Regions from separate parts of the Pseudaeromonas sp. HNCC25DJ182 genome, predicted to be linked through region 4. Evidence: predicted binding sites of a transcription regulator. Region 4 holds the regulator's gene; each other region holds the start of a gene.
What was found. The regulator sigma-54, encoded in region 4, starts transcription at its own class of promoters, with help from an activator protein. The targets are predictions, from matches to a motif close to TGGCACNGTTTTNGCTT.
Positions count from the first base shown of each region.

Region 1 (7,631 bases), on a different contig from region 4:
CCTCCATGCCCAACTCCAGCAGAGTCTGACCCACTACCTGCTTGACCAGATTCGAGCAACCGCCACAGCCAGTCCCGGCCTTGGTGCAGCTCTTCACCTCGGTGAGGGTATGGTTGCCCGCCTTGACCGCCGCCACTATGTCACCCTTGGTGACGTTATGGCAGGAGCAGATGGTGGCCGTATCCGGCAGGGTCAGCTGGGGGGCACTGCTCTGGGTTTCGCCCAGAATCAACCCCAAGGGGGACTCCGGCAGCGTCACCTCGTTCAGGTAATACTGCAGCAGGGTGTCGTAGTCGCTGTTATCCCCGACCAGGATGGCGCCCAGCAGCCGCTGGCCGGTCTCGTCGATCACCAGCTTCTTGTAGATACCGGACTGACGATCCAGGGTCAGCACCTCCTGAGCCCCGGCGCTCTGGGCATGGGAGTCGCCGATAGCGCCGACATCCACCCCCATCAATTTGAGCTTGGTGCTCATATCCGCGCCCTGAAAACTCCCCGCCTGCCCCAACAAGGTAGCTACGGCGGCACGGGCCATCTGATAACCCGGGGCGACCAGGCCAAAAATCTTGCCCGCCCAGAGCGCGCATTCGCCGATGGCCAGCACCTCCGGCTGACTGGTCCGGCACTGCTCGTCGATGACGATACCGCCGCGCTCACCCACCGCCAGGCCGGCACTACGCGCCAGCCGGTCTTCGGGGCGGATGCCGGCAGAAAACAGGATAACGTCGGTCTCCAGATAGTCACCGCCCTTGAACACCATGCGATGACGAGCACTCTCGCCATCGACGATGCACTCGGTGGCGGTGTTTACGTGGACCTGCACCCCCAGGCTCTGGATCTTGCTGCGCAGCAGATCCCCGCCCACCGCATCCAGCTGTACCGGCATCAAGCGCGGCGCAAATTCGATGACATGGGTCTCCAGCCCCAGCAGGCGCAGGGCATTGGCCGCTTCCAACCCCAACAAGCCACCGCCGACCACCACACCGGTGCGTCCTCCGGCACAGGCATCGCGGATCGCTTCCAGATCCGCGAGTGTACGATAGACATAGCAGCCGGCGCGGGTGTGACCCGGGATCGGCGGCACAAAGGGGTAAGAGCCGGTGGCCAGCACCAGCTGGTCATAGCCATAGACCTCACCATGACAGGTGGTCACCGTCTTGGCCGCCAGATCCAGCGCCTCGGCGGCACTGGCCAGGATCAGCTTCACGCCTTGAGCGGCGTACCACTCCGGATCGGCCATTTGCAACTCTATGGGTGCCCGGCCACCAAATACTTCCGACAGATGCACCCGGTCGTAGGCGCTGTCCGGCTCAGCCCCCAGCACGGTCACCGCAAAAGTATCCAGCCCTCCGGCGTTGACCAGTTGTTCAATAAAGTGGTGTCCCACCATGCCGTTGCCGACCACCAGCAGTTGCTGTTTGTTCATCTTTTTTCTCCATCCCGGCGGGCATACCGTCTCGTCATGCCACACGCCTCATTGAGTGTTTTGCCCCTCCCCGGATCGGGTACAGGGCAAAAATCCTGCGTCCCCAGGGTCATCCGGGGAGCCCGTTACGCCACGGCGCTGCGGGCCTCAGCCTTGGGCTTTTTTAGCGGTGTCACCTTGCTGTGTTTTTCATACAGGAAGCTCAGTACCCGCTGGCGCAGACGGTGATATTCCACATCCTCGGCCAGAGCCACCCGGTTACGCGGCCGCGGCAGGCTAATCTCGAGGATCTCGCCGATGGTGGCCGATGGACCATTGGTCATCATGACGATGCGATCCGAGAGCAGCACCGCCTCGTCCACGTCATGGGTAATCATGATGACGGTGTTGTTGAGTTCGGCCTGGATCTCCATCAGCGCATCCTGCAGGTGAGCCCGGGTCAGGGCATCCAGAGCACCGAAAGGTTCATCCATCAGCAGTACCTTGGGGGACAGCGACAGGGCGCGGGCAATACCGACTCGCTGTTTCATGCCACCGGATATTTCGTGGGGCTTCTTCTCCAGGGCGTGATCCATCTGCACCAGGGAGAGGTAGTAACGCACCCGTTCGGCGACCGCCGCCTTGGGAGCCCCCTTCATCACCTGTCGCACCGCCAGCTCGACGTTCTCGTAGACCGACAGCCAGGGCAGCAGGGCGTGATTCTGGAACACCACGGAGCGTTCGGGGCCCGGACCTGCGACCTCACGGCCATCGAGGATGATGCCGCCGGAGGTGGGATCGTTCAGACCCGCCACCAGATTCAGCACCGTACTCTTGCCGCAACCGGAGTGGCCAATCAGCGAGATAAATTCGCCCTTGGCGATCTTCAGATCGACGTCCACCAGGGCTTCAAACCAGCCGGAGGGGGTGGCAAAGCGCATGCCGACATTGCTCAGATCCAGATAGTGTTTTGACATGGGAATTCTCCTTCCTTTCTGCGACCGGGATGACTCAGCGCAGTTCGCTGCGCTTGTCCCAGGAAATCCATTTCTGCAAGGCCAACATGCCGCGATCCAGCATGAAACCTATGACCCCGATGGTGACGACAGCGACCATGATGCGTGCCAGCGACTCCGAGCTACCATTCTGGAATTCGTCCCAGACGAACTTGCCGAGACCGGGGTTCTGCGCCAGCATCTCGGCGGCGATCAGCACCATCCAGGCCACCCCCAGCGACAGGCGCAAGCCAGTGAAAATCATCGGGATGGCCGAGGGCAGCACGATTTTGCGCACATGGGTCAGCGGGGCGAGTTTCAGCACCCGGCTGACGTTTTGCAGATCCGGATCGATACTGGCCACCCCGACAATGGTGTTGAGCAACGTCGGCCACAGGCTGCACAGGCTGACCGTGAAGGCCGAGATGACGAAGCTCTTGGCCAGAGCCGGATCTGGTGACACATAGACGGCGCTGACCACCATGGTCACCAGCGGCAACCAGGCCAGAGGCGAGATGGGTTTGAGGATCTGCACCACCGGATTGATGGCCTGATACAGAGTCTGGTTCAGACCGAGCAGGATCCCGGCCGGAATGGCGATCAGCACGGCGATGCCAAACCCGGTGGCGACGGTCACCAGACTGGTGAGGATCTGATCGAAGAAAGTATCCCGTCCGGTATAGGGGCGGACCTTCACCTCGGCTTGCGGGTTGGCCGCCAGCTTCTGGGCATTGCGCTCTGCCTGGCGGGCATAGAAAGCGTCCCGCTTCTCCCGTTCGGCGCTGTGCTCCTGGTACAGAGCGACCAGCTGTTTGCCGGTGGCAATGGGACCGGGCAGATTGCCCAACGAGGTCTGCACCTGGCTGGCCAGCATCTGCCAAACCAGCAAAAAGGCGAGGATCCCCAACATCGGCAGCAGACTGCTGCGCCAAGCGCGAGCGCCGCCCGCCTTCAGCTGGGTCAGGCCCCAGGGACCGGCAAATGGGTTGATACGATGAATCATGGTTTGCATAGTTCGGTTCCTTGTTCAGCTCGGGTGGCTATCAATAGCCACCCGCTAGGTCCATCGGGTCGTTACAGTTTTTGCTCGCCCTTGAGGCCAATGGTGAATTGCTGCAGATAGGCATTCGGGGTATGACCGTCATAAGTCACGCCATCGATAAAGTGGTTATCCGCCGGTTTATAGCCGCTCTCGCTGGCAAAATCCGGGAAGTCGCTGGCCTTCATCTTGCCTTCGGCAATCAGCTCCTTGGCGGCGATGGCATAGACATCCGGGCGATAGACCTTCTTGGCCATCTCCGCATACCAGCTGTCCGGTTTGGCCTCGGCAATCTGGCCCCAGCGCCGCATCTGGGTCATGTACCAGATGGCATCCGAGTAGTAGGGATAGGTAGCGTGATGACGGAAGAAGACGTTGAAGTCCGAAGCCGGGCGCTTGTCCCCCTTCTCGTACTCGAAGGTGCCGGTCATGGAGTTGGCGATCACCTTGGCATCGGCCCCCACATAGTTGGGGCGGGAGATGATGTTCACTGCCTCAAGTCGGTTGGCGTTGTTGTTGGCATCCAGCCAGTAGGCGGCGCGGATCAGCGCCTTGATCAGATGGATATGGGTATTGGGATACTGGTCAGCGAAGGCTTGGGTAACACCAAAGACCTTTTCCGGGTTGTTGTTCCAGATCTGTTCATCGGTCACCACAGGCACGCCAATCCCCTTGGCAACAGCCGCCTGGTTCCAGGGCTCACCGACGCAGTAACCGTTGATGGTTCCGGACTCCAGAGTAGCTGGCATCTGGGGTGGTGGCGTCACGGAGAGCAATACGTCGCCCTGGAGTTGACCGGAGTTGTCGCCCTTGGCCGGCGCATAAAAACCGGGGTGAATACCACCGGCGGCTAACCAATAACGCAGTTCATAGTTGTGGGTGGAGACCGGGAACACCATGCCGAAGTTAAAGGCCTTACCCTGCTCCTTGTAGCTGGCAACAACTGGCTTGAGGGCATCGGCCTGGATCGGATGCAGGGGTTTGCCATCGCTGCCCTTGGCCAGATTGGGCAACATCTTCTGCCAGACATCGTTGGAAACGGTAATGGCGTTACCATTGAGATCCATGCTGAATGCAGTGACTACCTCGGCCTTGGTGCCGACCCCCAGGGTGGCACCGATCGGCTGACCGGCAAGCATATGGGCACCATCGAGTTGGCCATCGATCACCCGATCCAGCAACACCTTCCAGTTGGCTTGCGCTTCCAGGGTGACGTACAGCCCCTCCTCTTCGAAAAAGCCCTTTTCATAGGCCACGGCCAAGGGCGCCATGTCCGTCAGCTTGATAAAGCCCAGTTTGAGCTCCTCTTTTTCCGGGGCGCCGACGGCGGCTAGAACGGACTGGCTGATCACAGCGGCGGTGATGCCAAGAGCCAACAGAGTTTTTTTGGATGCGTGCATGGTGGTTCCTCCCTGAAACAAAAACGCCCCGCAGATCCGGAGATCTGCGGGGCGTCGTTGCCATCTGTTCATATCAATGGGTCATTCGTTCTTCAGGATTAGGGCCTGGTAACCATTCGACCGCCGTTGGCCGAGGTCGGGCACCTGCTCCTGACTCAAGGAGTACTATTCAGTTTCTGTGCCAAGATGAAAAAGTAGTTAACCGGCCATTAACATGGCTTTTTTAGCCATCTTCAGCCGATTTTTGCCCAGCAAGCGTCGAAGGGGTGCACCAAGATGGCGCCACCGCACCACAGCCAGTCATAACTGTGACCGCTCGCCCAACTGCAATCTCGGTCTGGAATGGCATTCCCTGTGGCAACAGGCTACTGAACCAGGCCACTTTTCTGCATAATGGGCCACCGCTAGCTTCCGGAGTTGCCATGTCCTCCCTCCCGTTCAGTCACGATCAACAACAGGGCTTGTATCGCGCCATCTACGAGCGGCGGGATGTGCGCTCGCAGTTTCTGCCCGATCCAATACCGGCCCCGCTACTGGCCCGTTTGCTCCATGCCGCTCATCACGCGCCATCCGTCGGCTTTATGCAGCCCTGGGATTTCATCGTCATCGACGATCCGGCCATCAAGATGCGGGTCAAAGCCCTCTTCGATATCGCCAACGGTCAGGCGGCCGAACGTTTCGCGGATGAAGCCGGTGACAAGGCCACCCTGTATCGGCGCCTGAAGCTGGAAGGCATTCTGGAGAGCCCCATCAATCTGTGCATCACCTGTGATCGCGGTCGGGGTGGCCCGACCGTCCTGGGGCGGACCAGCATTCTGGAGATGGATCTGTTCAGCGCCTGCCTGGCGGTGCAGAACTTGTGGCTGGCGGCGCGGGCCGAAGGGATCGGCATCGGCTGGGTCAGTATCTTCGACAATGAGCAGTTGGCCCGGACGCTGGGCTTGCCGAGTCATGTCTACCCGCTCGCCTATCTGTGTATCGGCTATGTCAGTGAGTTTCTGCCGGAGCCGGAGTTACAAGCCAAAGGCTGGCGTCAGCGCCTACCATTGACGGAGCTGGTACACAGCAACCACTGGCAACAGAAAGTGGAGAACCAGGAGTTGTTACAGGCACTAGAAGAGGTTCGGATCCCTGCCTACTGCCAACCGGAGCAAAAGAAATAGCCAGTGGCCAAAGCGCTTAATACTGGGCCCGGATCTGCGCCAGTTCGCCACTTTGTAGCAACTGGCGCAAGTCTGTCTCGAACGCCGAAGCAAGGTTCAACAGTTTCGAGCGGCGGGAGAGTCCGAAATAGACGGCTCTGGGCTCGTCGAATCGCAGAGCTGCCTTCTTGAAAGTCCCCTGCCAGTTGAGATGTTTGATCCAGTAATCCCCTTCACTCTCGGTACTGAGTACCGCATCGAGACGCCCGATGGCCAGCTTCTTGAGATTCACCAGACTCGTTACTGCGGACTCCTTGTACAACTGCGGGTCGCTATCAAAACGGGGGGAGTACTTGGCGCCGCGTTTAACGCCGATGGATAACCCCTCGAGTTCCTCATAGCGATTGATATTTCGGGGATTGCCCGCCTGCAGATAGAACACCTTATCGGTATGGGTCTGATAGGGCACATCCAAATAACGGATAAAGGTTTCCCTGTCCGCCGTGCGCATCAGATTGCTGACCACATCGGCATCACCGCTCTTGAGCATCGCCAGACAGCGGGCCAAGGGAGCCGGTTTAACCACCAACCGCAGATCATGCTTGGTGGCCAGCCGCTGCAGAATATCCATATCGATACCGGTATATTCCTGGCGTGGTGAAAGGATTTTCCAGGGCGGTGCTTCACTAAAAGCCACCACCAACGTTTGTTGCGCCTGTGCACCCCAACATCCTGGGCTCAACAGCATGGCCAAGGCCATCCAGCGCAGCGTCCTCCTCATCCCTGTCTCCCTACATTCTGCCCCTATCCATTCGGGATATGAAACCTGCCCTTACACGCGCCACTCGACCCAGTAAAACATCTATCTAATTGATTACTATTGAAGTATTAACGAATTGATAGCCAACTCACCTTACAGAGCGCGAAAAACGGGTACAGGACGCAAGGTTAAAAATTGGTGGATAGTCACAAAAATAGCAGCAAGTTCAATCCGATAGCTGAAGCAACAGGCGTCGGGACAACTCGCCGAGGCTGATGCCATGCTGCATGGCACTGCTGCGCAAAGCCGCAAACGCTGCCTCCTCATCCAGCCCATGCCGTTTCATCAGCTGTCCTTTGGCGCGATCAATCAGCTTGCGCTCTTCCAGCTTCTGACTGATATCCGCCACCGCCTCACGCTGACGCCGCACCATGGCATGCTGGGCCCGCGCCTGCTTGATCCAGCTCTCTACCGGCTCTTTGTCCGTCAGTCGATGGGGAACCAAGGTGACACCGGCATCCAGTAACTGTGCCTGCAGATGGTCGGGGAGTGCTTCGGTAAACAACACCACGGGAATGCCCTGCAGAGCCAGGGTGATCGCCAGCACGCGCCATTCGGCGGTCAGGCGTCGGCAATCCAGCATGGCGCCATTGAGCGCCGCTGGTAAGCGCAAGGGGTCGCTGCTGGAGGCCAGGACCGGCTCATGACCATACCGGCTAAGCAAGAGTGCCAGCCGGTTAGCCTGCGCCACCTCGTCAGCGTAGATCAATATTCTGGAAAAACTCATCCCTGCTCCCAGCCCTGGGCATGCGCCGTCCCGGCGTTGATATCAAGAGCAAGGCTACCTCAGAGCTCTTGGCATAAAAAAGCATTATTTTTGCAACATTATG
Region 1 covers NZ_JBVAYG010000016.1:62,788-70,418, forward strand. The annotation lists gene nirB (nitrite reductase large subunit NirB) at 1-1,426, opposite strand, end outside; gene ACZYUB_RS13175 (ABC transporter ATP-binding protein) at 1,552-2,382, opposite strand; gene ACZYUB_RS13180 (ABC transporter permease) at 2,417-3,412, opposite strand; gene ACZYUB_RS13185 (CmpA/NrtA family ABC transporter substrate-binding protein) at 3,475-4,839, opposite strand; gene bluB (5,6-dimethylbenzimidazole synthase) at 5,262-6,002, shown strand; gene ACZYUB_RS13195 (substrate-binding periplasmic protein) at 6,019-6,762, opposite strand; gene ACZYUB_RS13200 (ANTAR domain-containing response regulator) at 6,968-7,528, opposite strand.
Region 1: the regulator sigma-54 is predicted to act here: its motif matches at 5,007-5,023, upstream of ACZYUB_RS13185 (CmpA/NrtA family ABC transporter substrate-binding protein).

Region 2 (7,631 bases), on a different contig from region 4:
CAACATGAGTTGCTGCAGGCCCCCGAGCAGCGTGCCGCCTTGGTGGCGCAGGTGCTGGCTCGTCTCCCTGCAGAGATAGGGCCGCTGAAGATCTGGCTGCATCCGGACGATGTCGCCGCGTTACAGGCGGTCGGGGTGCGGGAGTGTCAGGGGTGGCCCCTGCTGCCGGAGCCCGCGCTGGCGCGCGGCGATTGCCGGATCGGCAGTCCGGAGAGCACGGTCGAATCCCTGTGTGCCGATCGTCTGGCTCAATCCATGGCCCATGTGCGGAGTGTCTTGACCGAGGCGCCATGTTAAGCCGCTGGCAAGAAGGTCTGGCGCGGCTGCAAGCACCGCTGCCGGGGATTGATGTGACCCGTCACTATGGTCGTCTGGTCCGGGTGACCGGCTTGACGCTGGAGGTGACCGGTTGCCAGTTGACGCTGGGACAACGTTGCCGGGTTGCCACCCGGGACGGACGCCAGTTGGCGGCGGAGGTGGTGGGGTTTGATCGGGAGATCGCCTACCTGATGCCGCTGGAGTTGACCCGGCAACTCTACGTGGGGGCCCGGGTCGAACCCCTGGACCACGAGGTCGAGCTGTGGCTCGGTGACCATCTGCTCGGACGGGTGGTGGATGGTCTGCTGCAACCCCTGGACGGCCTACCGCTGGCGCAGCGGGGCGATCCGGCCGTGCTGATTATGACGCCGCCCAACCCGCTGCTGCGTCAGCCGGTGACCGAGCCGCTGGATGTCGGCATCCGGGCTATCAATGCCCTGCTGACCCCCGGCAAGGGACAACGTCTCGGACTGTTCGCCGGCTCCGGGGTCGGCAAGAGTATGTTGCTGGGGATGATGACCCGTTATACCCAGGCCCAGGTGGTGATCGTCGGTCTGATAGGCGAGCGGGGTCGGGAAGTTCGGGAGTTTATCGACCACTGTCTGGGGCCCGAGGGGCGCCGCAAGGCCATCGTGGTGGCGGCTCCGGCCGATCAGTCGCCGCTGCAGCGGCTGCGTGCCGCCCAGTTGTGCCATCGTCTGGCCGAGTATTATCGGGATCGGGGTCAGGATGTGCTGCTGCTGATGGACTCCTTGACCCGTTATGCACAAGCCCAGCGCGAGATCGGCCTGGCTCTGGGTGAACCTCCGGCGACCCGGGGGTATCCGCCCTCGGTGTTTTCTCTGCTGACCCAGTTGGTGGAGCGGGCGGGCAATGGCGAGCAGGCCAGCGGCAGTCTGACCGCATTTTATACGGTACTGGCGGAGGGTGATGATCAGCAGGATCCGATTGCCGATGCGGCGCGGGCGATCCTGGATGGTCATATTGTTCTCAGTCGCCAGCTGGCCGAGCAGGGGCACTATCCGGCTATCGATATCAATGCTTCGGTGAGCCGGGTGATGCCCCAGGTGGTCGCGGCCGAGCAGTTGGAGCTAGCCACCCGCTTGCGGCAACTGTCGGGGCGCTATCAGCAGGTGCGTGAATTGCTGCCGCTGGGCGGCTATCAGGCCGGGCTGGATCCCGAGATGGATGAGGCGGTGCGCCGTCATCCGGCCCTCGCCCGTTTCTTGCAACAGGGGCTGCAGGAGCAGAGTCCATTTGCCCGGAGCCTGCAGGATCTGCAGCAGGTGTTGAGCTGATGCTGGTCCGTTATCTGGAGTTGCAGCGCACCGAGCTGGAGCAGTTGGGCAACCAGCGCGGCCAGATCCTGCAGCGCATCCAGCGTGAGCAGGAGCGTGAACAGACCCTGGCGCGACTCCTGGCCGAGATGGGTGAGGGGTTGGATCTGCGGCAATTGTTGATCCGGGAAAATTACTACCATATGCGACGCCAGATGGAGCGCCTCTGGCTGTTGCAGGTAGATAAGGTGGCGCTGGCGCGTCAGGATTTAAGCCATCTGGAAGGGCTGCTTCGCGCGCAGATTGGCAAGGTCAAGGGGCTGGAGCTGCTGTTGCGCCAGCGGGCCGACGCGGTGCAGTATCGGCAGAACCGCCAGCAGCAACAGCAGATGGATGAGTTCAATAATCAGCGATTTGGCCGCTGACGGCGCCTCTTGGGAGTATGGGCGCTGCAGCGCCCTGGCGTTGGATTTAATACCCGGCGTTGTGGCCCGTAAAGAGACCCGGGGCGTAGTCGTAGTTGGGTTCGCCATGCAGCATGCGCTGGATGACATCGTACTGACAACGCAACAAGCGGCCATTGACTTCATTCTGTTGCTGGCATTGCTGCAATAGCTTGCACAACCGATTCCAGATCGGTTTCAGGCGTAGCTTGAGTGCTGGTGGCAGTTGCCCCAATAACACCGTCATACCCTGTTCATCGGCATTGATCCCCAGCAAGCCCAACTGACGGGTGCGCTCTACCGCCGATCGTTGCAACTTGGCGACCATCGACTGATGGGCGTGGTTCAGCGCCGTGATGGCGGCCGTATCCCGATCCTTGAGCAGCTGAAATTGCTGTTCGAGCAGGCGTTGCAGTTCGGTGTAGTCGGCGATATCGGTTTGTATCCCCAGGATCAGGCTCTTGATGATCTCGCTACGGGTCATGAGCGGTGCATCTCCAGGATTGCTTCACTCAGCGCCTGGGTGTCCAGTACCAACTCACCCTTGGCGATCGCCTGCTGCAATTGCTGCACCTTCTCCATATCCACATCGCTGGTCGTTGCCAGCTCCTGCTGGGCGGCGTCGAGCCATAAGGCATCGCTGCTGACGCTACTTTCCGGGCTCTGGTAGCGGCTTGTGGTGCTGGCAACGGTTTCCCCGGCGGCCGCGGGTCGCGTGATGGCGCTGGATGATAATGCGCTGCTGGTGAAGTTCTGGGCATCCTGGGTAATTTTCATGCCGCTCTCCTGCAAATAAGTGTGCTACCTGAAAAGAAGCGACTGTGCCGGCGGAAAACTTGAGGCCCTCCTGCTTCCGCCCCGTTGCCCACGCCTGCCCGGTTTTCGGCGTGACCGGTGCACGGGCCATTCTGATCTCTCAAAAGCGGGTTTCGACCTCTCCGGCGGCGGTAACAGTGGCTTGCACTTCCTTATTACTCGTTACATTGCGCACGGTAATACTCTCCCCGAGTTCACCATCGGCCAGCGCGATGCCGCGCATACTGGCGCTGAACTCCGGGGTGCGCGCATAGAGGGTGACCTCCTGTCCCTTGTGGACCAGCAGGGGCGCGCCCAGATCGGCGGTGCTGAGCAACTGGCCGGCGCGGACCTTGCGCAAGGTGCGATAACCGAGCAGAGATTGCTGGATGGGGGTGAAACTGCGGAACAAACGATCCACGGTGACGTTTTGAGGCTGCAAATCGGTCGCTTGCAGCACTTGTCCCTTTTTCAGGCTATGCCGGGCCACCCACAGCTCCAGACTCAGACTGACATCTACTCGTCCCCGGGTCTGCCAGGCGGGGGATGCCGGACAACTGAGTTGATAGCTGAGTCGGCCCCAGGGTGGTGCCTGCGGGTTACTGCGCTGGATCTGCAAGGGCTGGGGGCAGGGCGGCAACTTGCTGGCTCCCTCGGGGAGCCAGGGGCTGTAGTGCACCTCGAGCGCCTGCCAGCCCAGCGTGGTCAGTTGTTGTTCCAGCTCCTGACGCGCCTGCTGGCTGAGGGCCTGCAGCAAGGCGTCAGGCTCGCTGGGAGCCGCCAGACACCCAAGCGGAAACAACAACAGCAGACTCAGGGCGAGCCGACGGCACCCAGCCGGAAGTCGGGCTTCCGCGTGCGGGTGACTCGATACTGATTTATCACATAACCTGTTGATTTATATGGCCTCGAATAGCTGGCACGACTCTTGTTAACTCGATTCTGGCAGAGAGTCATGCTCAGCTCAACAGGAGGAAGGAATGGCACTAAGTCTGGACGATGCGCTGGGGGTTTCACCCTATGCCCTGCAGACCAAGCTGGATCGTGCGCAGGTGATTGCCAGTAACCTGGCCAACGTCGATACCCCGGGCTATCTGGCCCAGGATCTGGACTACCAGGCGGTGATGAGTGATGTCGCCCGTCGTCAAGGTCAAGGCGAGACCGTGAGTGCCGCCAGTGATGCGGATTTGCTGTATCGCATCCCCTATCAGACCTCCCAGGATGGCAACACCGTCGAGTTGCAGGTTGAACAGAGCAAGTTTGCCGCCAACTCGGTGGCCTTCGACACCAGCCTGACCTTTCTGAACCTGAAAATCAAAGGGCTGACCACGGCCATCGAAGGAAGCTAAACCATGTCATTCGACGCGATTTACGACATTGCCGCCAGCTCCATGCGTGCCCAGACGGTGCGCCTGGATACCGTGGCCTCCAACCTGGCGAACGCCGATAGTGCTGCCGGCAGCGCCGATGCCGCTTATCGGGCGGTGCGCCCTGTGTTCCAGTCGGTCTATCAGCAGGTGCAGGAGTTGGGGCAACTGGGGGCGGCCAGCGTGGCGATCGCCGATGTGATCCCGAGTAATGACAAACCCCTGCAGCGTTACGAGCCGAACAATCCCCTGGCGGATGCCGATGGCCATGTCTACTACGCCAATATCAATACGGTGGAGGAGATGGCCGACATGATGAGTGCCTCGCGCAGCTTTGAAAGCAGCGTGGAAGTGCTCAAACGGATTGGCACCATGCAGCAGGGGCTGCTGGGTCTGGGTGAGCAGAGCTAAGGAGTACCGTAGTGACTATTTCCGTCGTATCAACCAGTAGTTCCACCACCAGCAGCAGCGATGAGGAAACCGTAAGCTCCAGCAGCACCTCGGACGAGCTGCAGATCGAGTTTATCGATCTGCTGGTAGCCCAGATCCAGAACCAGGATCCGACCGATCCCATCGACTCCAGCACCTATGTCAGCCAGCTCTCCCAGCTGAGCATGGTGCAGTCGCTGGAAGATCTCAGCAGTTTGCAGACCACCTCCAACGATTTGGTCGAGGATCTAACGGCGCTGCAGAGCACCAATCTGGTCGGGCAGAGTGTTCTGGTTGAAAGCAGCTCCACTACCTTGAGCGCCGATGGTTCCCTGAGTGGCCAGGTGACTCTCGACAGCGCCGCCGACAGCCTGACCATCAGTGTCTATGACGCGGATGGCACCCTGATCAGCAGCGAAACCAGCAGCAGTCCCAGTGCGGGGACCTACAGTTTCAGTTTCGATGATCTCGGCGCCGGAACCTACACGGTGACCGCAGTCTCCAGCGCCGACAGCACCACCACCAATGAGACCACGTATCTGAACTCCGAAGTGGAGTCCGTCACCCTGGATGATGACGGTGTCCAGCTTCAGGTTTCCGGCGCCGGAACTGTGGCGCTGGACGATGTGGTTGCCGTCTCCAAGACTTAACCCGAAGGAACCCTATTTATGTCTATGTACTCCATTGGTATGAGTGGTCTGCTGGCAACGAGCGACGCGCTGGATACCGTCAGTAACAACATCTCCAATGCTTCGACTGCGGGCTATAAATCCTCTTCCACCTCGTTTTCTGCCATCTACAGCGGTGGACAAGCGGGCGGTGTGGAGTCGTCCACCGTGACCCAGAGCTTCTCCAGCGATGGCTCCCTGGTGGAGTCCGGTAGCGATCTGGATCTGGCCATCTCCGGCAGTGGCTTCTTCGTGATCAGCGATGGCCAGGAAACGGCCTACACCCGGGCCGGTAATTTTTCGGTGGATTCCGATAACTATCTCCTGGCCAGCAACGGCTGGAACCTGCAGGGCTATGCCGTCAATGCGGATGGCGAGCTGGAAGAGGGGCAGGTGACCGATCTGCAGATCACCACCACCACCCTGGCGGCGGAAGCGTCGACCACGCTGGAGCTGGAGGCCAACCTCAACGCCTCGTCGACCACCATCACCGACAGTTTCGATATCGATGACAGCAGTACCTATAACTATTCGGCCACCTCGACCCTCTATGACTCGCTCGGCTCGGAACACACCCTGAGCCAGTACTATGTCAAAACCGGCGATAACAGCTGGTCGGTTTACTACAGCGTGGATGGTACCCAGCTGACGGATTCCAGCGGTGCTGCCGTGACGACGGCATTGACCTTTAACGAGGATGGGACCCTGGCCTCACCGACTACCGCGACCAGTCTCACCTTCAGTGCCGACGGCGCCGATGATGTCACCATCAGCGTGGATTACGGTGAGTTCACCCAATATTCGATGGACTCCACCACCACCACCAACGAAGCGGATGGTTACACGGCGGGCACCTTGTCGGATGTCTATTTCGATGATGAAGGCTACCTCTACGCCACCTACAGCAATGGCGAAACTCTGCTGCAAGGTCAGGTGGTATTGGCCACCTTCGTCAACGTCGATGGCCTGGAGCAGGGCGATGGCACCATCTGGTATGCCACCAAGGACTCCGGCAATGCGGTGCTGAGTACCGCCGGGGATGGCATTGCCGGCACCCTGACGGTCGGCTCTTATGAGGATTCGAATGTCGACATTACCGAAGAGCTGGTGGATCTGATGGCGCTGCAGCGCAACTACCAGGCCAACTCCAAGGTGCTGTCGACCGCCGATGAGCTCTCCAGCGTGCTGTTCAACACCTTCTGATAACGGATAACCAGTGGAAAAAGTCATCTATACCGCCATGTCGGGAGCCCAACACTCCCTCATGGCCCAGCAGATCCATGCCAATAACCTGGCGAACGTGGATACCACCGGCTTTCGCGCCGACTTCGAGCGGGTCAGCTCCACCGCCCTGCAGGGGGATGGCTTTGACAGCCGGGTATTGGCCAGCGAGCTGACACCGGGCACGGATTTCAGTGCCGCGGCTCTGGTCAGCACCGGACGTACCCTGGATGTCGGTATTCGCGGCAGCGGTTGGTTGGCGGTGCAGACCGCCGCAGGCGAAGAGGCCTATACCCGGGCGGGCAATATGAATGTGGAGTCCGATGGCCGCCTGACCGTGAATGGCCGCGCCGTATTGGGCGAGGGCGGCGAGCTGGTCTTGCCCGATTACCGGGATCTGGATATCGGCAGCGATGGCACCATTACCGTGACCCCTCCGGGTGGCGGCGCGCTGATCGAAGCCGGGCGTATCAAGTTGGTCAATCCGGAGACCAGCCAGTTGGTCAAGGGCACCGATGGCCTGTTTCGCCTCGACAGTGGGGAGACGGCGGAGAGCGACGAGAACGTGATCCTGGCCAGTGGTCATCTGGAGGACTCCAACGTCAACGCCGTCGACGAGATGATCCAGAGCCTGCAGATGACGCGCAATTTCGAGCTGCAGGTCAAGTTGATGCAGAGCTCTGACGAGCAGGCGAAATTGGGTAACGAGATGATTTCGGCCTGAGCCGCACAGCAACAGGATGATGAGTAGATGCAAACAGCCTTATGGGTAAGCAAGACCGGTCTGGCGGCGATGGATGCCAAGCTGACCACCATTTCCAACAACCTGGCCAACGTGGATACCACCGGCTTCAAGAAGGATAGGATCGCGTTTCAGGACCTGTTCTATCAGGTGCAGGTGCAGCCGGGTGCGCAGCTGGATCAGCAGAATGAGTCGCCCAGTGGTATCCAGCTGGGGAACGGGGTGCGGGTGGTCGGTACCCAGAAGGTGTTTACCACCGGGGATTACGAGACCACCAGCAATCAGCTGGATCTGGCGATCAACGGTCAGGGCTTCTTCCAGGTGGAGCTGCCCAACGGTGAGACCGCCTACACCCGGGATGGCCAGTTCCA
Region 2 covers NZ_JBVAYG010000005.1:147,106-154,736, forward strand. The annotation lists gene ACZYUB_RS06125 (FliH/SctL family protein) at 1-297, shown strand, start outside; gene ACZYUB_RS06130 (FliI/YscN family ATPase) at 291-1,616, shown strand; gene ACZYUB_RS06135 (flagellar protein) at 1,616-2,020, shown strand; gene ACZYUB_RS06140 (flagellar protein FlgN) at 2,067-2,522, opposite strand; gene flgM (flagellar biosynthesis anti-sigma factor FlgM) at 2,519-2,815, opposite strand; gene flgA (flagellar basal body P-ring formation chaperone FlgA) at 2,955-3,638, opposite strand; gene flgB (flagellar basal body rod protein FlgB) at 3,814-4,182, shown strand; gene flgC (flagellar basal body rod protein FlgC) at 4,186-4,611, shown strand; gene ACZYUB_RS06165 (flagellar hook assembly protein FlgD) at 4,623-5,279, shown strand; gene ACZYUB_RS06170 (flagellar hook protein FlgE) at 5,298-6,500, shown strand; gene ACZYUB_RS06175 (flagellar basal body rod protein FlgF) at 6,514-7,242, shown strand; gene flgG (flagellar basal-body rod protein FlgG) at 7,270-7,631, shown strand, end outside.
Region 2: the regulator sigma-54 is predicted to act here: its motif matches at 3,751-3,767, upstream of flgB (flagellar basal body rod protein FlgB).

Region 3 (7,631 bases), on a different contig from region 4:
AGGGCTCCACCACCCTGCGTGATGCGGTGCAAACCAGTAATCAGCTACAGGCCTCGGTGGATGGCATGGTGCGCGGAGCTCGAGTTCTCAAGAGCTACCCGATAGACAATATGTACGCCACCGAATTGGAGCTGGATACCCGGGTGTTGTTCGATCTGTACAAGCTGCAAGGCGCGTTCTAGTTGACGCCAAGGCGCTCGCGCTAAAAATGAAAACGCCAGGTATTAACCTGGCGTTTTCATTTCTCAATCGAACCGGGCTGGAGCTGTAAGGCTCAGGCTTTCAAGTTGAGATTCATATGACCGACGGCATGGGCTGTGCCCTTGCTGTCATAGGTCATGCTGTTGCGGTCACGGATCTGGCTCAGCACTCCAGACAGGCGGCGATTAGATGCCAGACTCAGCTCCAGCAGCTTGCCATTGACTTCATTACGCTCTTGGCACTGCCGCAGTTTTTCAACCAGATGCTCTTTTTGTGCGGAAAGCGGACCATTGAGTTGCGGCTGGTCAGGATGATGGCTGATGGAAGCATCATTGCGCTGGAGCTGTTCAAGCAGGAATTGTTTCTTGCTGGCAATATCGGGAAGGGAAAGCGCCTGACGCTGCTTGAGAAGGACAAACTCTTCCTCCAGCAGCAGCATCATGTCATCCAGCAATTTATCTTGCTGCAGCAGCAGCTCATTGAGTCCGGTCATCGGGTCAGAGAATCCAGATTGGATTCCAGATCCAACATCTTCTGGGCAACCCGCTGACTATCAACGCGATAGTCGCCTTTTTCAACGGCGGCCTTGAGTGCTTCCACCTTGCTTTGATTGGTTGATGGCGCATCTTTGATTCGTTGCTGCAATTTATTCAGCCCCTGAGCCTGATCGGTAAGCAATACCGCATCTTGGCGTGGCTGGCTTTTTGCCTGCGCGTCAACCTCTGCCGGATTGCTGACGTTCGAACTGCTTTGGCTTGCGGTTCCCGTCGTGATCTTACCGGAATGGTTGTTCATCAGGTTGTTGACGTTATGAATGGCCATGATGAGCTACCTATTGTTTGCGTAATTCGCTTCTAGCCTGCTTATCGGCTACCAAGGGACTAACTTTAGGAAAAAAGTAAATCTGTTTCACATTTTTACCTTCACCTGGCCCACGGCTTCGACCGTCGCTGTGATGACCCGTTTTGAGCGAAGATTCTCAACCCGGATTGATTGGCCAAAGGTTCCATCTTGCAAGGCTTTGCCACTGGTTTTAATGGAAAGCGCCGATGTTGTCGCTTCAATCTGCACAGTATCATCTCTACATACTACACAGATTTGATTATGTCGCACAGGCTGGCCTGGTCGCAGATCGCGTTTGCTGCGGCTGCCAACTAAAGGTTCAATTTCAGTAAAGCTGTCACCCCGTATCATCACTTCGTCCATGAAGTCTAGCTTTAGATTGGAGGCTGTCAGGACGCTACCCTTGGTGATGGCATCGGCGACCGTCACAAAAGGGCGAAGAATGGTAACCCGGACAGGAACATACACCTCCCAGCGTGGCTCTGCTTCACAAACCAGCCTGACCGTAGTATTTCGTTTGATATCGCCATTTCCGGCTACACTAGCTGTAAGGTTCTTGTCGCATGGGTGCATGGCGTGACGGGTATCGATCGTTGCTGCCGTGACCTCGACCTGACTGGTTGGGTCTATGACCATCTGGTTGTAGATGAATTGTTCCGCCAGTGTTCGCATCTGCTCGGTGATTGTCTCGTCGGCATGAAGGCTATTGGCGAGCAGGAGTGTTGGCAAGATCAGACTATGACGACTAATCATGTTCAAGTGCTTGCTGATAAAGCAAAATAACGACATATAAGAATCTACTATCCTTGCAATAAGACGATGACCCCGTGGATGATACAGGCATCGTGAAGAACAACAGCCTGCAACAACCGCTTTGCCTGTACTGGGTAATGCAGGATTGGTGCCACCGGCCTCAAAATGGAGAGAATTATGGCGAGTATCCTGGACTCAGTAAATCAGCTGACCCAACTGGTGGGACAGAACCGCCTTGAGTTGTTGCTCTTTCGTTTGAATGGACGTCAACGATTTGGCATCAACGTGTTCAAGGTGCGCGAAGTGTTGCAATGCCCGCAATTGACGGTCATGCCGAAATTACATCCTTACGTCCGGGGTGTTGCCCACATCCGGGGTCAGACTATTTCCGTGATTGATTTGAGCTTGGCAACCGGTGGGCGTCCTATCGCCGATATTTCCAAGTGCTTTATCATCATTGCGGAATACAATCGCTCGGTGCAGGGATTCTTGGTCGGCTCGGTTGAGCGAATCATCAACATGAATTGGGAGTCGATTTTGCCGCCGCCCAAGGGCGCGGGTCGTTTCAACTATATGACGGCAGTGACCGAGGTAGATGGCGAATTGGTTGAAATCCTGGATGTGGAGAAAATTCTGGATGAAATTTCGCCCATTAACACCGAAGTCAGCAAGGAGCTGGTTGCCGAAAGTCCGAAGCATGATCCTCACGGCCGTCCGGTTCTGGTCGCCGATGACTCCTCGGTTGCGCGTAAGCAAGTTGAACGAGCCTTGAATACCATTGGCGTGAAATGCCTGCTGGCCAAAGATGGCAAAGACGCGCTGAACATGTTGAATGATATGGCAAAAAAGGGACCCATCGAGGATCAAATCTCCTTGGTTATTTCCGATATCGAAATGCCGGAAATGGATGGTTATACCCTGACTGCTGAAATTAGAAACACTCCCGCGCTCAGAGGGTTGCATATCATACTGCACACTTCGCTCAGCGGAGTGTTCAACCAGGCAATGGTGCAGAAAGTGGGGGCTAACAATTTCATTGCCAAGTTTAACCCGGATGAATTGGCCAAGGCCGTTCAGGATGCGATGTAATCAACCAATGCAGAATTTTAATGAAGACACTGTCCGAAGACCTATATAAACAGTTCAGTGCCTTTTTGGAGGCCCAAAGCGGTATTGTGCTGGGCGCCAATAAGCAGTATCTGGTCAAGAGCCGACTTGCCCCCTTATTGGGGCAGTTCGGTGCGGCCACACTCTCTGATCTGATCAAGCGTTCGATGGATCCCAAGGAACGGGATCTAAAGATGACTGTGGTCGATGCCATGACGACCAATGAAACGTTATGGTTTCGAGATGTTTATCCTTTTCAGTTGCTTACCGATAAAATTTTTCTTGAGCTGGGAAAGGCGGGGCGCCCGTTGAAGATTTGGTCGGCAGCCAGCTCCTCAGGGCAAGAGCCTTATTCCATCGCCATGACTGCGCTGGAACACCAGTTCAAACGACCAGGAACCCTGCCTGGCGGGGTGCAGATCGTCGGTACCGATATATCGGCTTCCATGTTGAATCAATGCAAAGAGGGGATTTACGATAGCCTGGCGTTGGCGCGAGGCTTGTCGCCGGAGCGAAAGCGTCAATTTTTCGAGCCTTATGGTGACAACAAGATGCGGGTCAGCGAACGCGTCAAAAAATTGGTGAGTTTCCGGCCCTTCAACCTGCTCGATAATTACAGTCTGCTGGGTAAGTTCGATATTATTTTTTGTCGCAACGTGCTGATCTACTTCGCTCCGGAAGTGAAGTCCAAGATCCTGAACCAGTTTGCTTCAAGTCTAAATCCTGGCGGTTACCTGATGCTGGGGGCTTCGGAATCATTGACCGGTCTGACCGATCGTTTTGAGATGATCCGCTGCAACCCCGGTATTGTCTACAAAGTCAAATAACCATCCTCTTGTTATGGCACACCTCTTGCTAAGTTATTGGCAGGAGGTGCGCCATGGCCATTTCATTTGATAAAGCGTTTGGGATTCATCAGTACACCATCGGAGCCCGGTCCGCTCGGGCTGAGGTGCTGGCGGCAAATATTGCCAATGCTGATACCCCCGGATACAAAGCTCGAGACCTCGACTTCTCCTCCGCACTGGAGCAGGCGCAATCTCGCACCCAAAGCGGTTTTGCTCTGGCGACATCGGATGCGCGCCATATCCAGGGGGGCAGCAGCTCATCCCTCGCAGGAAACGTTAAATATCGTGTTCCAAATCAACCAGATACGGGCGATGGGAACACGGTGGATGTGCAGCAGGAGCGTACCTCGTTTATGGAAAATGGGCTCGAATACCAGGCGTCTCTGGAATTTCTTAATAGCCGCATATCTGGTTTGCTCAAGGCGATTAAAGGAGATCAGGCATGAGTCTGTTCCGTATCTTTGATATAGCGGGTTCCGCAATGAGTGCGCAATCGGTGCGTCTGAATGCCACTGCCAGTAATTTGGCAAATGCCGAAAGCGTCAGCTCCAGTGCGGAAACAACTTACCGCGCCAGGCGGCCAGTTTTTGCCTCTGCATTAGCCGATGTGATGCAGGGAGAAAAAGAAGGTGCTGTTGGGGTTGAGGTCAAGGGGGTATTGGAAAGCCAAGCTCCTCTGCTGCGTGAGTTTAATCCGACGCATCCCATGGCTGACAAGGATGGATTTATTTACCGCCCGAATGTCAATCCGGTAGAAGAGATGGCCGACATGATGAGTGCCACTCGTTCCTACCAGACCAATGTTCAGGTTGCTGATTCTGCCAAGCAGATGTTGCTGCAGACATTACGCATGGGCAAGGGTTGAGGAGGGTAGAGCGTGAGTACAGTTAATAACACCACCAATAGCTCGCTGGATGCGCTGCGCTGGCAGACCGAAACGGCAACAGATACGGCGGCGACAACCAACAAGAAGACGCTGGAGCAATCCGACTTCTTCAAGTTGTTGAGCAATCAGCTGGCTTATCAGGATCCCTCCAAGCCGGTCGACAACAACCAGATGGTGAGTCAAATGACCTCGTTCAGTACCCTGCAGGGGATCACCGATATGACCAGTCAGCTGAAGAGTCTGAATTCGGTCATGACGTCGAATCAGGCGTTGCAGGCATCGACTCTGGTCGGTAAGAAAGTGCTGATACCCAGCAATGAGGGTTATGTCAACGGCAGTGACGGGATCGATGGCAAGTTAAGTCTGACCAACGGCGCAACTGACATCTCGATCCGTGTCGAAAATAGCAGTGGTGAGCTGGTGAAGACCTTCACCTTGACTGAGTCACAAGGCAAGACTCTGACTGGTAACGTCGATTTTTCCTGGGACGGTACCAACGAAAGCGGTGAAAAAGTGCCGGCCGGCAACTATAAGGTCAAGGCCAGCGGACTGGTGAACGGCAAAACCGAAGAGTTAACTTTGGCCAACTATGCACATATTCAAAGTGTCAGCCTGGGCTCCAGTAGCTCCAGTGATGTGGTGTTGAATCTGCGTGGCATGGGTGGATTGAAATTGAGCGATGCGATTGAGGTCGCTTCGTAACGTCGTAGTAGAAGGAGCAGAATTATGTCATTCAATATTGCCCTCAGTGGTATTAACGCGGCGCAGAAGGATCTCGACGTTACGGCGAATAACATTGCCAACGTCAATACCATCGGCTTCAAGGAGTCCCGAGCCGAATTCGCCGATGTGTATGCGTCATCGTTGTTCACCGCCACTCGGACAAAGACCGGGGACGGTGTGACGACCGGCGCTGTCGCACAGCAATTCCACCAGGGTGCTCTGCAGTTCACCAATAACCCGTTTGATTTGGCCATCTCTGGTCCGGGTTATTTTGTGACTTCGGCAGAGAGCAGCTCGCTGGATTTCTCTTACACCCGCGCCGGGGCGTTCAAGCTGAACAAGAGCAACTTCCTGGTGGACTCTTCCGGAAATTATCTGCGTGGTTTTCCAGTGAATAGCGACGGTACCTCGACCTCTGTCAGTCTGGGGACCTCGACGCCGATCCAGATCCCGGAAACTGCAGGAACACCGGTAGCCACCAAGAATATTGATATCGCCCTCAACTTGAGCAGCAAGGATACAGCCAAAACTCTGACATCCTTCGATCCGACCGATCCCAAGACCTATAGCTCGTCTACCTCGGTGACTACCTATGACTCCCTGGGTGAGCCACATACCGTGGCGATGTATTTCGTCAAACCCCAGGATGCGGCCTACACCGGCAATAACCATTGGACCATGTTCACCACCGTCGATAACAAGCCGGTCAACATGTGGAATCCAGATCCGGATGCCAACCCGGTCACTACAGATGGTACCGCCACCGCGGGTCAATATTTTGTCGATGTGAACAAGGATGGCCAGCCGGATGATAATGATGCCGATGGCAACCCGGATCCGGTGACGGCCCAGATCACCTATAACGGCAATCCCTGGACCGGCGCTGTGATTACCTTTGATGACCTCGGGGTGATGAAGAGTACGACCCCGGCCGATCTGTATACCCAGGCGCTGGGGGTGGATGATCCCTCGAGCGCGCTGGCAGGAGATGGTGCCAATGTCCTGGGCTTGGGGGCCGATGGCACCCAGCGGCTCAAGCTGAACTTTGATACCGCCAAGACCACACAGTTTGGTTCTAAATTTGAAGTAACCAGTCTGGAGCAGGATGGTCTGACGGTCGGCCGTCTGACAGGGGTTGATGTCGGTACTGATGGCTTGGTCAAGGCGACCTACTCCAATGGTACCTCACAGCCTCTGGCACGAGTAGCCATGGCACGGTTCTCCAACGAGCAGGGGTTACGTCAATCTGGGAATACCTCCTGGAAGGAGAGTCAGGATTCCGGCGTGGCGCTGGCGGGTGAGGCTAATACTGGAACCTTTGGCGCCATCAAGTCGGCGGCGCTGGAGCAATCCAACGTCAACCTGACGGCGGAGCTGGTGGATCTCATCACGGCCCAGCGTAATTTCCAGGCAAACTCGCGGGCTCTGGAGGTCAACAATACTTTGCAACAGAGCATCTTGCAGATCCGCTAACGTTAACCGGTTGTTTTTTGAGGCGGCAATTCTTGCCGCCTCATTCATTTCTGCGTTTTTACCTCATTTCTTTAGTCCTTGGCATTCTACTTGCTAGTTAAGGTTAACCACCAAAACCGGGAGTGCCTTATGGACCGTCTGCTTTACATCGCCATGTCAGGTGCCAAAGAAAACATGAACAGCTTGGCTGTGCGCGGCAATAACTTGGCCAATGCGGCAACTGTTGGTTTCAAGGCCGATCTGGAGCAGGCTCGCGCCATGCAGGCATATGGCGAGGGGCTTCCTTCCCGCGTCTTCTCGATGACGGAAAGCCCGGGACAGCGCATGGATCAGGGGGGCCTGATGACAACAGGACGTGATCTTGACGTCGCCATTCAGGGCGACGGTTGGTTGACGGTTCAGGATGGCGATGGCAAGGAGGCGTATACCCGGATGGGTAATCTGCGTGTTTCACCATTAGGTACCTTGCAGACCAGCAGCGGATTGAATGTTCTGGATGATGCTGGGCAGCCGATCATTCTGCCGTTGCCGATGGAAAAAATTGAAATCAACCAGGACGGCACCGTCATCGGACGGCCTGAAGGCGCGACAGCAGATACGGTAGAGGAATATCAGCGCATCAAGCTGGTCAACCCGGATATCAAGTCCATCAGCAAGGGACAGGATGGCCTGTTTCATCGGAATGATGGCAAGAGTGAAGCCGCTACCGATCAGGTCCGCCTGGTCAGCGGCGCACTGGAAGCCAGTAATGTGAATGTGGTTGATGAAATGACCAACCTTATCCGTTTGCAACGTCA
Region 3 covers NZ_JBVAYG010000008.1:94,933-102,563, reverse strand. The annotation lists gene ACZYUB_RS08570 (LPP20 family lipoprotein) at 1-182, shown strand, start outside; gene flgN (flagellar export chaperone FlgN) at 275-694, opposite strand; gene flgM (flagellar biosynthesis anti-sigma factor FlgM) at 691-1,023, opposite strand; gene flgA (flagellar basal body P-ring formation chaperone FlgA) at 1,111-1,833, opposite strand; gene ACZYUB_RS08550 (chemotaxis protein CheV) at 1,975-2,886, shown strand; gene ACZYUB_RS08545 (CheR family methyltransferase) at 2,907-3,731, shown strand; gene flgB (flagellar basal body rod protein FlgB) at 3,785-4,198, shown strand; gene flgC (flagellar basal body rod protein FlgC) at 4,195-4,617, shown strand; gene ACZYUB_RS08530 (flagellar hook assembly protein FlgD) at 4,630-5,340, shown strand; gene flgE (flagellar hook protein FlgE) at 5,365-6,834, shown strand; gene flgF (flagellar basal-body rod protein FlgF) at 6,964-7,631, shown strand, end outside.
Region 3: the regulator sigma-54 is predicted to act here: its motif matches at 1,935-1,951, upstream of flgA (flagellar basal body P-ring formation chaperone FlgA).

Region 4 (7,631 bases):
TCTTGTTGGATGGCTTGATCCAGCGAGAGGTGCTTGCGCGACAGTGGATGTAAACGCCTGCTTTCGCCATAGCGACGGATCAGCGTGGCATTATCGGCATCGGTAAAAATACTGGAAAATTCGATATCGCTGGCCTGACGGATTTGGCCCAGCAGGTTATCAATATCACCGCTTTCATCCGGCATGTTACGCACATCAATGCTGACGGCGAGTTGGTCATAACGATCCCGGGCTTCCAGCACCAATTGGGGCAGTAAGGTAACCGGAAGATTATCGACGCAATAGTAGCCCAGGTCTTCTAGGACACGCAGGGCTATGGTTTTTCCCGAGCCAGAGCGGCCACTGACCACGATCAATTTCATGGGCGCCTCAGGGGGCAATCATCAGTTGATAGAGCGCTTCGTCATTCTCGGCCTGGCGGAGTAGACGACAAAAAGCCTTGTCATTCAACTTGCTAGCGATAAGTGAGAGCGTCTTGAGATGGGTTTTACATTCACTTTCCGGTACCAGCAGGGCAAACAGGATGTCGACAGGCTGGTTATCGATCGCATCGAAGGCAATGGCTTGATCCAGTGTCAGAAATACCGCTGTCAAAGGGTGTCCGTCCGGGATCCGGCCATGAGGAATGGCGATGGCGCCGCCAATGCCGGTACTGCCCATCTTTTCACGGGCCAACAGGCGTTCAAATAGTTCTTGCTCATCCAATCCTAACCGCTGGGCGGCCAGTTCACTGATGAGTTCAATGGCGCGTTTTTTACTGGAACAAGGGACTGCACTTTTGGTGCAGTCCCTGCTGAGAAAGTCCTGAATTAACATAGTTACTTACTATTCAATTTTTCTTTGTGCTTGATGATCTGGCGATCCAGCTTATCAATCAAGGTATCGATTGCGGCATACATGTCGGCTTGCTGGGAATTGGCAAAAATCTCGCCCCCATTGACGTTGAGTTTGGCTTCGGCGATCTGGTTGAGCTTTTCAACCGTGAGAATGACTTGAACATTATTGATCTGTTCGAAGTGACGCTCCAGCTTGGCAAATTTGCTATTTACGAAGTCACGCAGCGGGTCGGTAATTTCGATGTGATGACCTGACAGGTTAATTTGCATAACGTCTTCCTTTTGTTTGGCCTACAACAGGCGTTTGCGCTGACTGGATGGCGGTATTGACAAGGACTCTCGATACTTAGCGATGGTCCGTCTGGCTACCATAATACCTTGTTCAGTAAGCAAATCCGCGATCTTGCTATCGCTTAAGGGTTTTGCTGTATTTTCCGCCGCGACCAGCTTCTTGATCAAAGCCCGGATTGCGGTGGAGGAACACTCCCCTCCATTATCAGTATTGACGTGACTTGAGAAAAAGTACTTAAGTTCGAAGATTCCACGAGGCGTATGCATGAATTTTTGTGTGGTCACGCGCGAAATGGTCGACTCATGCATTTCTACCGCTTCGGCGACATCATTCAGAACCATGGGCTTCATGGCCTCTTCGCCATATTCGAAGAAGTCTTGCTGCTGCAACACGATACAATTGGCTACTTTCAGCAGGGTCTCATTCCTGCTCTCCAGGCTCTTGATAAACCATTTGGCCTCTTGCAAGTGTGAGCGGATGAACTGACTGTCACTGCTGTTTCGCGCGCTGCGGGCCATGGAGGCATAGGTTTCGTTGATGCGAATTTTCGGCATGGCGTCCGGGTTTAATTCCACCACCCACTTGCCCTGTTTCTTGCTGACTGCGACATCCGGAATCACATATTGGGAGTCGCTTTGGATGATACTGTTGCCGGGCCGCGGCTCCAGATGCTGGATCAGATCCAGTGCTTCTTTGAGCTCGCCCTCTTTGAGCTGCATCTTGCGAGCCAGATTGCGATAGTCCCGACTGGCCAGCAAATCCATATGCTCTTGCAGGATGGTTTTAGCTTCTTGAAGCCAAGGCGTGGTCTGTGGATATTGTCCCAGTTGGATCAACAGACACTCCTGGACGGAGCGGGAGGCGACACCGATGGGATCAAAGTGCTGCACTCGTTTGAGTACGGCTTCGACTTCATCCAGTTCGACTTCCTGTTCATCGGACTGCACTGCTTCAAGAATATCTTCCAGAGTGGCCGTCAAGTAACCGGATTCATCAATGGCATCGATGATCGAGAGCGCGATTGCCTGATCCAGCTCGCTAAATGGCGTCAACTGCATTTGCCAAAGCAGATAATCTTGTAGTGTTTCTGTGGTTTCACCCTGATAGACAGGCTCATCATCGCCGCTGGGTAAGCCACTGGCCTGATGGGTTCCTGCGGTATACAGCTCATCCCAGGTGGTATCCATCGGCAACTCATCCGGCATGTTTTCCTGATTGAGTGCGTCGCTGGTGTTGAGCTGGCTACCATCCTGTTCATCTCGCGCTTCGTCAGCGGCTTGGGCATCGTCCCGTTCTTGCTCCGACATGGGCTCCAGATTATCACTCTCCTCCTGCTCCAGCAGGGGATTGGCATCGAGTGCCTGCTGGATCTCCTGTTGGAGCTCCAGTGTGGAGAGTTGTAGCAAGCGTATGGCTTGCTGAAGCTGTGGCGTCATGGCCAATGACTGACCAAGGCGCAACTGTAAAGTCGGTTTCATTAGTATCGCTCTTTCCTTAAATCGACAAACCGGGTCCTGCAGAGAGTGTTACCTATAGGGTGAATCCTTCTCCCAGATAAACTTTTTTCACCTGTTCGTTGTTGAGGATGTCGCTTGGTGCGCCCTCGGCAATAAGCTTGCCATGACTGACGATATAGGCTTTCTCGCAGACATCCAAGGTTTCTCGTACGTTATGATCGGTAATTAATACCCCAAGCCCACGATCGCGTAAATGTTCGATGATGCGTTTGATGTCGATCACCGAGATAGGGTCGACACCGGCAAATGGTTCATCTAACAGGATAAATCTGGGGTCTGCGGCCAGAGCTCTGGCGATTTCCACCCGTCGTCGTTCACCGCCGGAGAGGCTCATGCCAAGGCTATGGCGGATATGACTGATGTGAAACTCCTCGAGAAGAGACTCCATCTTGTCCGTTCTTTCCTCCCGGGTGAGATCACCACGGACTTCCAGTACACCCATTAAATTTTGTTCCACCGTGAGGCGACGGAAGATCGAGGCCTCCTGGGGGAGGTAACCAATGCCGTTTCTGGCGCGTTCGTGCATTGGCAACGAGGTGATGTCGATGTCATCGACCGTTACGCTACCGCCATCTTGGGGTACCAGGCCGACAATCATGTAGAACGAGGTGGTTTTGCCGGCGCCATTAGGCCCGAGCAAGCCGACGACCTGCCCTGTTTCCACTTGTAGGCTGACGTCACTGACTACGGTGCGGCTTTTATAACTCTTCTTCAGAGCGCTGGCTTTTAACAACGACATCTTATTGACCATCCTTCTGACTGGTCTGCTCTTGCAACTGTTCCGGCAAGAAAACGGTCTTGACTCGTGAGCCCTTGGCGGTACTTTCAGCTGCCATTTGCTGCTTCTGGATGTCATAGCGGATGACATCGCCGCTCACTTCATTATCTTCCTGCTGCAATTTGGCCTTGTCGCTGAGCACAACCAGCTTCTCTTTGAGCTTGTAGTGCAGACGGTTGGCGCTGGCCTTGACCGGTTTACCATTATCCAGGACCTGGAAGAAGGTCGCTGGAGTACCGTAGGCGATCATCTCTTCTGCACCCTTCTGGCCATTGCGAATGACCTCGACTTTACTAGCCGTGATTTTGATGGTGCCTTGAGTGATCACCACATCATCGAGAAACGACACCTTGTTGTCGCCCAATTCGGCCAGTTGTCGTTGTGAGTCGACATATATTTTTTGCTGATAATCGGTTTGTTTGGCTATCCCGGCGCTGGAAGCCAGCAGCAGACAGCAAAGCACCTTAGCGGGCTTGGTTAAAGTAAATCGCATGACTGTTGTCCAATAGTTCATAGCTGTTTTGGTCCAGTTTTCCCAACAAACCAACCCCTTCATTGCGGAAGCCGGGTCCTTCGATCACGACTTTCAGATTGGTGCGCATCTGCTGGTTAGTTAGGTCCAGCTCCATGTAGTCGGTGGTCAGTCGTTCGGCGATGGGCTGCGGGCTCAGATTCTTCAGGATCACCTGATTGCGCAAAATAGCGCTATCACTGTTGTTTAGAACCCCCTTCTCGCCGCTGAGCTCCCATAGTGGTTTACCATCAGTACCCCGGGTCGTGATACGCGGATGCTCCAGTTCGCTCATCTCTAACTGAGCGTAGTGTTCGGCGTAGTCGGCGGCCAACTCTTCCTTGAGGTGCCCTTTGGCATCGTAATGCTGGGTTCTCAAGGCCTTGGCGGTAAAGGAGGGCTGGTAGATCGAGCCGTTCAGGGCCTGGCTGTTGTCACTTTCCTGATCGAACCAGCGCCAGAGCCCCAAGGCGAGGAGAAACATCAGACCAATCAGCCAATTCTGGCGACTCATACCGATGCCCCTTGTGCCTGATCCAGTGCCTGATTGGCTTGCAGCAGCAGATCGCACACTTCACGCACCGCACCTTCGCCACCGCGTAGCCGGGTGATGTAACGAGCGGCTCGTTGTGCTAACGGGTGCGCATCCGCCACGGCAACGCCCAGACAACTGGCCTGCATGACTGGAATATCAATCACATCATCGCCAATGTAGGCCGCCTGATTGGCTTCCAGACCGAGGACATCCAGCAGATCCTGAAATGCGGGCAGCTTGGCGCCTTGGCCCTGATAGAGATGCTCAATACCCAACGCCGCCATCCGATCGCTGACGATTTTCGAGCTCCGACCGGTGATGATACCGACCTCAATGCCAATATCGCGTAGTGCCTTGAGACCAAAGCCGTCTTTGGTGTGGAACGTCTTGAGTTCCTCCCCCTGATTGCCCATGTAGATGCGGCCATCCGAAAGGACGCCGTCCACATCGCACACCAGCAGCCGGATCTGTCCGGCACGAGCGAACACATCGGTGCTGACCGGGCCATACAGGGTCTCGATTTGGCTCATCAGACAACTCCAGCTTTCAGCACATCGTGCATATTGAAGGCGCCGATTGGACGGTTACTCTTATCGACGACGACCAAGCCGTTGATTTTTTTCGTTTGCATCAATTGTACGGCCTCGGCAGCCAACATTTCGGCTGGGACTGTCGTACAACCGGTTTTCATCACACTCTCGATACGAGTCTGATGGATGTCAACGCGCTGATCCAGGATCCGGCGCAGGTCACCATCGGTAAACAACCCGGCCAAGGTACCGTCGGCATTGAGGATGGTGGTCATGCCCAGTCCCTTGGCACTGACTTCCAGCAGAGCATCACGAATGGATGCCTCGCGCGAGACGGCTGGCAGCAGGTCACCGCTGTGCATCAGATCGGAATTGCGCAGCAACAGCTTACGGCCCAGGGCGCCACCAGGATGCGACATGGCAAAGTCTTCACTGGTAAATCCACGAGCCTCCAGCAAGGCGACGGCCAGGGCATCTCCCATGACCAGCGTGGCTGTGGTACTGGCGGTGGGGGCGAGTCCCAGCGGACAGGCTTCTTCGGGGACCCGGATACACAGATGAATATCAGCCTCGTTGCCCATGGTGGAAGCGGGATTGCTGGTCATACAGATGAGCGGGTTACCCCAGCGTTTCAGAACCGGCAATACCGCCAGAATTTCGCTGCTTTCTCCCGAGTTGGAGATGGCGATGACCACATCCTGCGGGGATATCATTCCCAGGTCGCCATGACTGGCTTCACCAGGGTGGACAAAAAAAGCCGCCGTACCGGTACTGGCGAAGCTGGCAGCCATTTTGCGCGCTATATGGCCGGATTTGCCCATGCCCATGACGATAACTTTTCCGGTGCAGCGGAGCATCAGGTCACAGGCACGAGTGAATTCATCATTGATATATTCCTGCAGCCCGCGCAAGGCTGCGATCTCGGTTTCCAGCACCCGGAGACCCACCTTCCGGTAATCGAACGATTTGGACATTATTCTGACTCCACAACAACTTACTGGCCGATTATATGAAACTCGAGGGGCAGAAGCGAATAACAACGCGTTAGCCAAGTTAAACCTCAGCCATACAGAACAAGTTCCATACTGGCTTCCAGTTGCGAGTTGGATCACACCCCCCTACAATGCGCACACTTACTAGCGCATCAGGGAGCTTCATTTGAGTGATGATTTGATCCGCATCTCCGGGCTAAGCTTCAGCCACGGTGAAAGGCTGTTGTACGATGATATCAGCCTGACGATTCCACGGGGCAAGATTACCGCCTTCATGGGGCCAAGCGGCATCGGCAAAACGACCTTGCTGCGGTTGATCGGCGGTCAAATCAAACCGGATGCCGGCCAGATCCTGTTCGATGGCCAGAACGTGCCGGAACTCTCCCGTCGTGAATTGTATGACTTGCGCAAGCGCATGAGCATGCTGTTTCAAAGCGGCGCGCTGTTTACCGGACTCAACGTGTTTGACAACGTGGCTTTCCCGCTGCGTGAACACACCCGATTACCGGACGAGCTGTTACGAACTCTGGTGTTGATGAAGCTGGAGTCGGTCGGTTTGCGTGGGGCTGAGCACTTGATGCCATCTGAACTTTCCGGTGGCATGGCCCGTCGCGCGGCTCTGGCGCGCGCTATTGCGCTGGATCCCGAGCTCATCATGTATGATGAGCCGTTCGTGGGTCAGGATCCCATTACCATGGCGGTTCTGGTCAAGCTCATCAAGCAGCTGAATAACACCTTGAATATAACCTCGGTGATCGTCTCTCACGATGTCCCCGAGGTCATGAGCATTGCTGATTATGTCTATCTGATTGCCAATCGCAAAGTGGTGGCCCATGGCACACCCGAGCAATTGCGCGAAGAAGCCAATCCAGAAGTGGTGCAGTTTATCCACGGTCTCCCTGATGGTCCGGTTCCCTTTCATTATCCGGCCAATGATTACTTGCAGGAACTTTGAATGTTGTTAGAGCCTATCTTGCGTCTGGGACGCACTGGCATTCGTAGCCTGGAGGCCATCGGGCGGGCGGGGATCATGCTGTATCACGCCCTGGTCGGGCGACCACAACCGGCTAAACATTTTCCGTTGTTGATCCAGCAGCTCTATGTAGTGGGTGTGCAGTCGGTGTTGATCATCCTGGTCTCCGGACTGTTCATCGGCATGGTGCTCGGCTTGCAAGGCTACAACGTACTGGTTGAATTCAAGGCGGAAGGCAGCTTGGGTCCTCTGGTTTCTCTTTCCTTACTGCGTGAACTTGGACCTGTGGTTGCCGCCCTGTTGTTTGCGGGGCGAGCGGGTTCGGCCTTGACGGCGGAAATCGGTCTGATGAAGGCGACAGAGCAGCTTTCCAGCCTGGAGATGATGGCCATAGATCCGTTGCGGCGTATTGTGTCCCCGCGCTTCTGGGCCGGAGTGATCAGCCTGCCATTGCTGGCCTTGATGTTCAGCTTGATTGGCATCTATGGCGGCAAGCTAGTGGGTGTCGATTGGCTGGGGGTCGATGAAGGGACCTTCTGGTCTGGCATGCAGGCGGCTGTGGATTTTGGTGAGGATGTGATGCAGGGATGTATCAAGAGCCTGGTATTTGCATTGGTAGTGACCTGGATTGCGTTGTTCAACGGCTATGATGCCAAACCGACTTCGG
Region 4 covers NZ_JBVAYG010000002.1:81,260-88,890, forward strand. The annotation lists gene rapZ (RNase adapter RapZ) at 1-362, opposite strand, end outside; gene ptsN (PTS IIA-like nitrogen regulatory protein PtsN) at 370-816, opposite strand; gene hpf (ribosome hibernation promoting factor) at 819-1,106, opposite strand; gene ACZYUB_RS02190 (RNA polymerase factor sigma-54) at 1,128-2,606, opposite strand; gene lptB (LPS export ABC transporter ATP-binding protein) at 2,659-3,384, opposite strand; gene lptA (lipopolysaccharide transport periplasmic protein LptA) at 3,386-3,916, opposite strand; gene lptC (LPS export ABC transporter periplasmic protein LptC) at 3,888-4,448, opposite strand; gene kdsC (3-deoxy-manno-octulosonate-8-phosphatase KdsC) at 4,445-4,999, opposite strand; gene kdsD (arabinose-5-phosphate isomerase KdsD) at 4,999-5,973, opposite strand; gene mlaF (phospholipid ABC transporter ATP-binding protein MlaF) at 6,158-6,946, shown strand; gene mlaE (lipid asymmetry maintenance ABC transporter permease subunit MlaE) at 6,947-7,631, shown strand, end outside.